Regions from separate parts of the Streptomyces sp. 2114.4 genome, predicted to be linked through region 1. Evidence: riboswitches for the same ligand, from Rfam matches in the RefSeq annotation. Region 1 holds a riboswitch; the other holds the start of a gene.

What was found. A riboswitch is a leader RNA that binds a small molecule or an ion and turns the genes downstream of it on or off. The one in region 1 is predicted to bind ZMP and ZTP.
Region 2: another riboswitch for ZMP and ZTP. It lies ahead of CFW40_RS02975 (bifunctional 5,10-methylenetetrahydrofolate dehydrogenase/5,10-methenyltetrahydrofolate cyclohydrolase); the one in region 1 lies ahead of glyA (serine hydroxymethyltransferase).

The regions. Positions count from the first base shown of each region.
Region 1 covers NZ_FYEY01000001.1:5,062,719-5,067,759, reverse strand. The annotation lists gene CFW40_RS22390 (cytochrome P450) at 258-1,577, shown strand; gene glyA (serine hydroxymethyltransferase) at 1,613-2,926, opposite strand; ZMP/ZTP riboswitch at 2,968-3,059, opposite strand; gene rocD (ornithine--oxo-acid transaminase) at 3,301-4,506, shown strand; gene CFW40_RS22375 (nuclear transport factor 2 family protein) at 4,630-5,028, opposite strand.
Region 2 covers NZ_FYEY01000001.1:713,589-718,629, reverse strand. The annotation lists gene CFW40_RS02990 (hypothetical protein) at 1-159, opposite strand, end outside; gene CFW40_RS02985 (hypothetical protein) at 293-625, opposite strand; gene CFW40_RS02980 (hypothetical protein) at 788-1,846, shown strand; ZMP/ZTP riboswitch at 1,896-1,984, shown strand; gene CFW40_RS02975 (bifunctional 5,10-methylenetetrahydrofolate dehydrogenase/5,10-methenyltetrahydrofolate cyclohydrolase) at 2,005-2,859, shown strand; gene CFW40_RS02970 (NAD(P)/FAD-dependent oxidoreductase) at 3,448-4,611, opposite strand; gene CFW40_RS02965 (bifunctional 3-phenylpropionate/cinnamic acid dioxygenase ferredoxin subunit) at 4,608-4,928, opposite strand.

The DNA.
Region 1 (5,041 bases):
ATCGAGAGCCATGCCATCGATTGTCTCAGGTCCGCAAGGGGGGACCGGCGCAAGGTGGCGGAACGTGGTGCGGGCCGCCGCCGGGGGCAGAGGCGGCCTGTTCGCGGCGGCCGGGAGCTGGAATCGTGGCCCGGGGCTCCGTGCTCGTGGCCCGGGCTCCGTGCTCGTGGCCCGGGCTCCGTGCTCGTGGCCCGGGCTCCGTGTTCCTTGCTCCGTGCGCCGCCCCGGATCTCCGACCCGATCTGCGAGGACCGCCGATGACCGACGCCCGTCCCGCACCGCCGGCCGACACCCGCCGTCCCGCGTCCCCGGCCGATACGCACCGTCCCGTGCCCCCGCCCGGCGCCACCCCTCCCCCGCGCTCCGACGGCGCGCCGCATCCGCTCGCCCCCGGTGGCGCCGGCCGGGCCGCGGCCGATGCGCTGCTGCGGGCGGCCGGAGCGGTGGTCCCCGTCCTGCTGCCCGGGGAGGTGCCCGCCGTCGCCGTCACCCGTCACGAGGTGCTGCGCGAGGTCCTTGCGCACCCCGAAGTCGCCAAGGACGCCTGCCACTTCGCCGCCCTGCACGACGGCACCGTGCCGCCCGGCTGGCCGCTGACCACCTTCGCCACCGTCGACGGGATGATCACGGCCGACGGGGCCGATCACCGGCGGCTGCGCGGTCCGGTGACCAAGGTGTTCACCGGGCGGCGGGTGGCGGCGCTGCGGCCCCGGGTGGTGGAGCTGACGGCCGGGCTGCTGGACGGGCTGCCGGGGGCCGCCGCGGCCGACGGCACGGTGGATCTGCGCCGGCACTTCGCCTATCCCCTGCCGATGAGCGTGATCTGTGAACTGCTGGGCGTGGACGCCGCGTTGCGCGACCGGCTGCACGAGCTGTCGAACCTGATCGTGAGCACGGCGGACGGGACCCAGGCCGCCCACCGCGAGATCATCGCCATCCTCACCCGGGTCGCCGAGGCCCGGCGGGCGGACCCGGGCGACGATCTGACCAGCGCGCTGCTCGCCGCCCAGGAGGAGGACGGCGACCGGCTGAGCGACCGGGAACTGGTCGGCACCCTGCTGCTGATGATCATTGCCGGGCACGAGACCACGCTCAACCTGATCACCAACGCGGTGCGGGCCCTGTGCACCGACCGCGGACAGCTGGAGCTGGTGCGCGACGGGCGGGCCACCTGGGACGACGTGGTCGAGGAGACGCTGCGCTACGACAGTCCGGTCGCCCACTTCCCGTTCCGCTACCCGGTCCGGGACCTGGAGATCGGCGGCACGGTCGTCCCCCGTGGCACACCGATGCTGGCCTCCTACTCCGCGGCCGGCCGGGATCCGGACGCCTACGGCCCCGACGCGGACCGGTTCGACGTCACCCGGCGGCCCGCCGCCCGGCACCTCTCCTTCGGCCACGGTCCGCACTACTGTCCGGGCGCGCCGCTGGCCCGGCTGGAGGCGACCGTCGCCCTGGAGGCGCTGTTCACCCGCTATCCGGCACTGGACCTCGCCGTCCCGGACGCGGAGCTGCCGCCGCACCCGAGCTTCGTCGGCAACAGCACCCACGTCCTGCCGGTCCGGCTCACCGGCTGATCACGGTCAGCCGGTGAGCCGCCGGACCGCGGGCCTCAGGCCGTGGCGAGCCCCGGCGCCGGGTAGGCCGCCATGAGCTCCGCGACCTCCGTACGGATCACCGCCAGCGCCTGTTCGTCGCCCTTCGCCGCGGCCTGGACGCTGCGGTCGATCCACTCGGCGACCAGCGGCATCCGGTCCGTCCCCAGCCCGCGGGAGGTGAGGGACGGGGTGCCGATGCGGATGCCGGAGGGGTCGAAGGGCTTGCGGGGGTCGAAGGGGACGGTGTTGTAGTTGACGACGATGCCGGCCCGGTCCAGCGCCTTCGCGGCGACCTTGCCCGGCACCTCCTTCGACGTGAGGTCGATCAGCACCAGGTGGTTGTCGGTGCCGCCGGAGACCAGGTCGTAGCCGCGGGCCAGCAGCGCCTCGGCGAGCGCCTTGGCGTTGGCGACGACGGCATGGGCGTAGTCACGGAAGGACGGGGCGGCCGCCTCGCGCAGGGCGACCGCGATGGCGGCGGTGGTGTGGTTGTGCGGACCGCCCTGCAGACCGGGGAAGACGGCCTTGTCGACCGCCTTGGCATGGCTCGCCCGGGACATCAGCATGGCGCCGCGCGGCCCGCGCAGGGTCTTGTGGGTGGTGGTGGAGATGACATCCGCGTGCGGTACGGGCGAGGGGTGGGCGCCGCCCGCGATCAGACCGGCGATATGGGCGATATCGGCGACGAGGACGGCGTCGACCTCCCGGGCGATCTCGCCGAACGCGGCGAAGTCGATGGTGCGCGGGACGGCGGTACCGCCACAGAAGATGATCTTCGGGCGTTCCTTGCGGGCGAGGTCGCGCACCTCGTCGAAGTCGATCAGCGCGGTGTCGGGGCGTACGCCGTACTGGACGCCGCGGAACCAGCTGCCGGTGGCCGACACCCCCCAGCCGTGCGTGAGGTGACCGCCCATCGGCAGCGCCATGCCCAGCACGGTGTCGCCGGGCTCGGCGAAGGCGAGGTAGGCGGCGAGGTTGGCGGGCGAGCCGGAGTACGGCTGGACGTTGGCGTGCTCCACGCCGAAGACGGCCTTGGCCCGCTCGACGGCCAGCGTCTCGACCCGGTCGATGTTCTGCTGGCCTTCGTAGTAGCGACGGCCCGCGTACCCCTCGCTGTACTTGTTCTGCAGGACGGTGCCGGTGGCTTCCAGGACGGCGGCGGAGACGTAGTTCTCGCTGGGGATCAGCCGCAGGGTGTCGGCCTGCAGCTGCTCCTCGGCGCCGACCAGCGCGGCCAGTTCGGGGTCGGCGGCGCTCAGCGCGGGATGCGGAAGGGACTGCGGAGTGAGGGACTGCGGGGTGGGCTGTGACACGGGGGCCTGCGACATGGCGTCCTCCGGGGCGGTCGATCGGTGATCCGGTCGTGGTCCCGGGGTGCCCAGGCGGGGCGGCACCTCGTGATGGTGGCCGCACACCGCTTCCTCGAGGTTGTTTCCCCGTACGCCAGTCGCGGTGCGCACCCAGAGTCTAAGACACCCCCGACCCCTCAGGACGTCCTCAGGGCACTCCTCAGGGAGCCCCCCGGGGAGAGTCCCCAGGGCGTCTCCCACAGGAGCGTCGCCCAGGACATCCCCCGGGGCATCCCCCAGGACCGCCCCTGCCCGGCGGATCTTCGCAGGCCAGTCGCTCCTGGCCGGCGCAACAATGGAAGGGGAAGCGGCAGCGCCCGCGCCCCGCACGGTTCTACCGATCGGAGTCACCGGTGACGTCCACGGAACGCAGCATCGCCGCCGCCGAGGCCCACAGCGCGCACAACTACCACCCGCTGCCCGTCGTCGTGGCCACCGCCGAGGGTGCCTGGGTGACGGACGTGGCGGGCCGTCGCTACCTGGACATGCTCGCCGGGTACTCCGCGCTGAACTTCGGGCACGGCAACCGCCGGCTGCTCGACGCGGCCAGGGCCCAGCTGGAACGCGTCACTCTCACCTCCCGCGCCTTCCATCACGACCGGTTCGGCGACTTCTGCACGCAGCTGGCCGCGCTGTGCGGGATGGAGCTGGTGCTCCCCATGAACACCGGCGCCGAGGCGGTCGAGACGGCGGTGAAGACGGCCCGCAAGTGGGGCTACCAGGTCAAGGGCGTCCCGGACGGCCACGCGAAGATCATCGTCGCGGACCACAACTTCCACGGCCGGACGACCACCATCGTCTCCTTCTCCACCGACCCCGAGGCCCGCGCCGGCTTCGGCCCGTACACCCCCGGCTTCGAGATCGTCCCGTACGGCGACCTGTCCGCGCTGGCGGCCGCCCTCGACGACCACACGGTCGCGGTGCTGCTGGAGCCGATCCAGGGCGAGGCGGGGGTGCTGGTGCCGCCGCCGGGCTATCTGGCGGGCGTACGGGAGCTGACCCGCAGCCGGAACGTGCTGTTCATCGCCGATGAGATCCAGTCGGGGCTGGGCCGCACCGGCCGGACCTTCGCCTGTGACCACGAGGGCGTGGTCCCCGACATGTATGTGCTGGGCAAGGCGCTGGGCGGCGGCGTGGTGCCGGTGTCGGCGGTGGTGTCCTCCCGTGAGGTGCTGGGCGTCTTCGCGCCCGGCGAGCACGGCTCGACGTTCGGCGGGAACCCGCTCGCCTGCGCGGTGGCCCTGGAGGTGCTGGCGATGCTGCGGACCGGCGAGTTCCAGCAGCGGGCAACGGAGTTGGGCGAGCATCTGCACGGCGAGCTGGGGCTGCTGGTGGGCGGCGGCGCGGTGGACGCGGTGCGCGGCCGCGGGCTGTGGGCCGGAGTGGACATCAACCCGTCACGCGGCACCGGCCGGGAGATCTCCGAACGGCTGATGGCGCGCGGGGTGCTGGCCAAGGACACCCATGGCGCCACCATCCGGCTCGCCCCGCCGCTGGTGATCAGCAAGGAGGACCTGGACTGGGGGCTGGACCAGCTGCGGGGAGTGCTGGAGGAATGAGAGGGGGCCGGCGTGCAACGGGCGGCCGGCGGGCGAAGGTGCCCTGACCGCTCGTTGCGCCATGTCCTGGACGCACGACATCAGCCCAGGCCGACATGACCGCGCAGCCGAACGCCACGGCGGTCAGGGCTCGTCGTACCAGGCGACAGCCGCGATGCGCCAGCCCTCTGGGGTGCGGACGAACTGGATGGTCTTGGTCCCGCCGCCCTCGAACGGGTCACCGTCCAAGATCCCGGACTTGCGGTACGCACAGAACCGCGACGCGATATCGCCTGCGATCTCGGTTCGTCCGGACGTCTCCCACTCGGAGAACTCAACCAGCCGGCCGTCGCTCAGCAGCCGTTGGCGAGGCTCGATGAACTCGTCCACGGTGTAGACGGTGAACTCTGGGCCGGTCATGATGATCACGCCCGCGGGAAGAACCAGCCGACGGATTCGTGCCACGTCGGCACTCTTGCCGCCCCGGTTGTCAAAGGCGCCGAAGAACTCAGCTGTTACCAAGTCGATCTCGGTCCTGGACATCGTGCGACGGTAA
Region 2 (5,041 bases), 4.3 Mb from region 1:
GGTATGACGGGCGATGGGCTCGCGGGACCAGGCGGCGAAGGCCTCGGTTCCGCCGCGTACGGGCAGCAGCACCTCGCCGGGGCCGTCGGCCGGGATGGATACGGTCACCCGCCCGATCACACCGATCGGGCTGAAGTCCGTGTCATCCGTTGCGCTCACCCGGGCTCCGTCGCTGGTCAAAGCCGCTGCCGGGGCAACATCCCGGCAGCGGGAAATCCTCGACAACTCAACGGTACTCCGGCCGGGGCGGCGCTCGCGGCCGCACTGCCGGAACCGACGGCGGACGCCTGATTCAGGCGTCGAGGCGGGCGGAACGGGCCGCGGGGACCTGCTTCCGCGACGGCAGCACATCGGGCGCGCGATGGGGCCGCAGCGCCGTGAGGGCGGTCTCGGTCTCCTCCATCAGCGCGCGGTAGGAGACCAGCCGCTGCCACTCCGGATCGGCAACCCCGGGCACGGTGGCGGCGCGGTCCGTCCACTGCTTCACCAGCCCTGCGTACACCGGTGTCTGCCGGAGGATGTCCGCGGTGATCCACCGCGGCATCTGCCCGGTGCGGGGGAGGGGGGTTCGTCCATGGCCTGCGACGGTGCCGCCTGCGACGGTGCCGGAAGAGGGGTCGCTCATGGCCGTAGAAACGATTCTTCCGCCCTGGGGTCACTGCGTATTTTTACCGCGGCCCGTACGTCTGGCGTGGAGGCAAGGGCGTATCTCTCTCGAATATCACCTTATGCAGTGATCTATAGCTGGGAAGCAGTCCAATCCGGGCGAGGAAACGTTGTCGCAGTCATGGAACCGAGGGAGTTGTGGGAGCGCCATGCCGTACTCGCACAGGCGTTTTGCAGCAGCGATGACGAGGTCCGCCGTACGCAGGGACTCCTCGACGAGGCCGAGGCCCGCCGCTCGCGGACCCTGGCCGCCTTCGCCGTGACCGTGGGCAGCGACGCGGTGGTGGCGGAGCTGCTCGGCCTGGACGAGCGCGAAGTGCGCCTGGCCCGCCGCACGGTGGGCAAGGAGGACGCCCGCGCGGTCGCCAAGAGCCTGCTCGCCCAGACCACACGCGAGCAGCCCGCCGCCCAGCAGACCGCCACGCCTCCCGCCGCGCCTCTCGCGACACCTCCCACGGCACAGTCCACGACGCCCCCCGCGGCGCAGCCCGTGGGCCCGGCAACGACACCGCCCGCTGCCGCCCCCCACGCTTCCCCTGCCCCCCAGCCCCACGAGCCGGCCTGGGCGCCGGCCCTGGACGCGGTCCTGATGAGCAGCTGGCACAGCGGAGTTGACCTCAGTGCCCTCGCCACCGAACTCGGGCTCGATGTCCGGCTCCTTGTGGCACGCGCACAACAGCTCGCCGCCGAGAGCCGTCCGGTGCAGACCCCGCCGCCGGACCGTTTGGGCCGGCACCGCCGGCTGGCCCACCTCCCGCCCGCCCAGCAGCACGAGAGCACTTCGTCGACCTGGCGCGAGCGACCACAGCAACCCCCACGCGAGCCCTACGAGCAGGAGCCCTGGAAACAACAGCCGTACCAGAACTACCGGGACCAGCAGGAGTACCAGGACTACCAGGAGTACCGGGTGTACGAGGAGCATCCACAGCAGCACCCGCAGCACGTACAGCAGCACCCGCAACACCTGCCGAACCACCAGCAACAGCTACAGCAGAACCAGCAAAACTCACCGCACCAGCACCACTCACCGCATCAGCAGTATCAACAGGCCTCCCATCCCACCTGGGACGCCAACGCCATCACCGCCGCCCAGCACGACTGGGATGGCATCCTCAGCCAGTGGGAAGCCACCACCTCCCCCACGCCGCCGCTCTCCGCCCCTGGCCAAGGGGGTGTGTGACGGGGCCGGCTTCCCCGGGGCCACGGCGTCCGGACGTCGATTAGAGTGGGCGCCGGGCCGTGACTGGCGCTTGGGTGGAGTACCACCGGGGAGCGGCTCGGCCACTCCTGGCCGGTGCCGCGCGCCTGGGCGATCCGACACGACGCTCAGGAGCACCGATGACCCCGACCGCCCGCCTCATGGACGGCAGCGCACTGGCCCGCCGTATCGTCGAACAGGCCGCGGAACGTGCGGCGGACCTCACCCGGCAGACCGGCACGCCCCCGTGTCTGGCCACCGTACTGGTGGGCGACGACCCCGCCTCGGTGACGTACGTCCGCATGAAGCGGGCCCGTTGCGAGAAGGCCGGGATCCGTTCCCGGCACGTCGCGCTCCCCGCCGCCACCACGACCGCCGAGCTGGTCGACACGATCACCGCACTGTCGAACGACCGCGATGTCCACGGCATCCTGCTCCAGCACCCGGCCGGGCCGCACATCGACGAGCGCGCCGCCTTCGAGGCCATCGCCCCCGAGAAGGACGTCGACGGCGTCACCTGCCACTCCTTCGCCGCGATGAGCTTCGGTCTGGACGGCTTCGCCTCCTGCACGCCCGGCGGCATCCTCCGCCTCCTGGATCACTACGACGTCGACCTGGCCGGCAAGCATGCCGTCGTGGTCGGGCGCAGTGCGATCCTCGGCAAGCCCGTCGGAATGCTGCTGCTCGCCCGCAACGCCACGGTCACCTATTGCCACTCCCGCACCACCGACCTCGCGTCGATCACCCAGGACGCCGACGTCCTGGTCGCCGCCGTGGGGCGGCCCCAATTCCTGCGCGGCGAACACCTCAAGCCCGGGGCCGTCGTGATCGACGCCGGCTCCAACCCCGGCAACGTCGGTGACGTGGACTTCGACTCGGCGCGTACCCGCGCCTCCCTGATCACCCCCGTCCCCGGCGGCGTCGGCCCGATGACCATCGCCACCCTGCTCACCCAGACCGTCGACGCGGCTGCCGTCCAGATGACGGCAAGTTGACCGACACCGTTTCGCTGCGCTTTGCCTAGGTCCGTTTTCGGCTTTCGCGTCGTTGCGCGTGCGCCTGGCGGCGGGCCGTGCCGCTGCGCGGGGCGGGGTCCGCTGCGCGGGGCTGTCGGGGTGCGGTGACGGGCCTGCGCGGGTGGGTGTCCGGACTGCTTCGCTTACGCTCCGCTGCGCTCCGCCTTTGCTCTTTCTTGGAGCCTTCGGAAGCAAAGCCCGGCACCCCACCCGCTCCGGCCCGTCCCCTCCCGTTGGGGGGTGGGAAGAAGGCCGGTGGGGGTGTACCTGAATGGTCCGGTGCACCTTGTCGGCACGAGGAAATCGGCTACCACCGTGGCCAGCCCCCTCTGACGTTCACTTACTCCCCCACGGGAGGGGACGGGCCGGAGGGGCAGGGGTGTGGGACGTAAAGCGAAGCAGTCCCACACCCCTGCCCCGGAGGGCCGTCACCGCACCCACAGCCCCGCGCAGCGGACCCCGCCCGCCGCAGGCGAACGGCGGGCGCACCGCGCAGCGGGCGAAAAACGGCGAGCAACCCCCACGGCGGGAAAGCCGAAAACGTGGGCAGCGGCCACGCCTCAAGCGTCACGGTGGGACAGCCGAAAACATTTCGCGGCGCAAGCGCATGAACGGACGCGGGCGGTTGAGGGCGAGCACCGCGGTCGTGCGTCCGTCGCGCTCGTAACAGGCGAGGAAGCTGCGGTCGTCGGGGGAGCCTTCGAGGATGCGCGGCGTGTCGGTGGGCAGCCGGCGGCCGGCGAACTGGAGGCGTACGCCGTACTGGTCGGACCAGAAGTACGGCAGGCTGTGGTGGGTGGCGACGGTGCTGCCGGCCAGCAGGTTCTGTGCGGCGACGGCGGCCTGCTCGGTGGCGCTGGTCCAATGCTCGGCGCGGACGCCGTTCACCCGGGCGACGTCGCCGACGGCCACGACGGCGGGCAGCGGGGTGACGCAGCCCGCGTCGCACAGCACCCCGTCGTCGAGCGGCAGGGGGGAGTCCGCGAGCCAGTCGGTGTTGGGACGTACCCCGATGCCGGTGACGACCACCTCGGCGGGGAGCAGCCGGCCGTCGCTCAGCTCGACCCCGGTGACGCGGTTTTCGGTGCCGCCGCTGTGCAGCCGGGCGACACCGGTGCGGGTGAGCAGGGTGACACCGTGGTCCGCGTGCAGGGCGGAGCAGATCTCGGCCATGGCGTGGCCGAGTTGGGGGACGAGGGGGAGTGGGGCGGCCTCGACCACGGTGACGTCATGGCCGAGGGCGGCGCAGGAGGAGGCGACCTCGGCGCCGATGAAGCCGCCGCCGATCACCACGACCCGGACCGGCGCCGAGGACAGATCCGCACGGAGCGCCTGGGCGTCGTCGAGGGTGCGCAGGGTGTGGGCTCCGGCGGGCATCGGGCCGGGCAGCAGGCGCGGGGTGGCGCCGGTGGCGAGGACCACCCCGTCGGTGGTCAGGGAGCGGCCGCCGTCGAGCAGCACCGTGCGCCCGCCGGTGTCGAGCCCGGTGGCCCGGGTGCCCAGCAGCCATTCGGCGTCCAGTTCGGCGATCTCCTCGGCGTCGGCCAGGGCCAGTTGGCCCTGGCCGGTGGTGGCGCCGGTGAGGAAGTCCTTGGACAGCGGGGGCCTGTCGTAGGGGCGGTGGCACTCGTCCCCGACGATCACCAGGCGGCCGTCGAACCCCTGGGAACGCAGGGCCCGCGCGGTGTACAGGCCCGCCAGCGAGGCCCCGATGACAGCGACCGACTTCATGCGGCGGTGCCCTCCTCGGCGGCGTGGTGGACGTAGATCATGCCGTCCTGGACGGTCACGGGATGGGTGCGCACGGCCCGGCGGGCGGGCAGGCAGGTCGCCGCTCCGGTGCGCAGGTCGAACGAGGCGGCGTGCAGCGGGCATTCGACCAGGCACCCTTCCAGCCAGCCGTCGGACAGCGAGGCGTCCTGGTGGGTGCAGGTGTCGTCGATGGCGTAGAGCTGCCCGTCGGTGTGGAAGACGGCGATCGGCGGTGCGGTGTCGATGCGTACGGACTCGCCGGTCGGCAGGTCGGCGAGAGGGCAGACAGGAATCACAGGACCCCCCTGTTACTTTTCGGTATCATCGAGTTTCGCGTTGCGCACGATGAAGCGCTATGCGCAACAGAATCCCGATGGTGGGCGGATGCGTCAAGCGCATCCCGAAATCG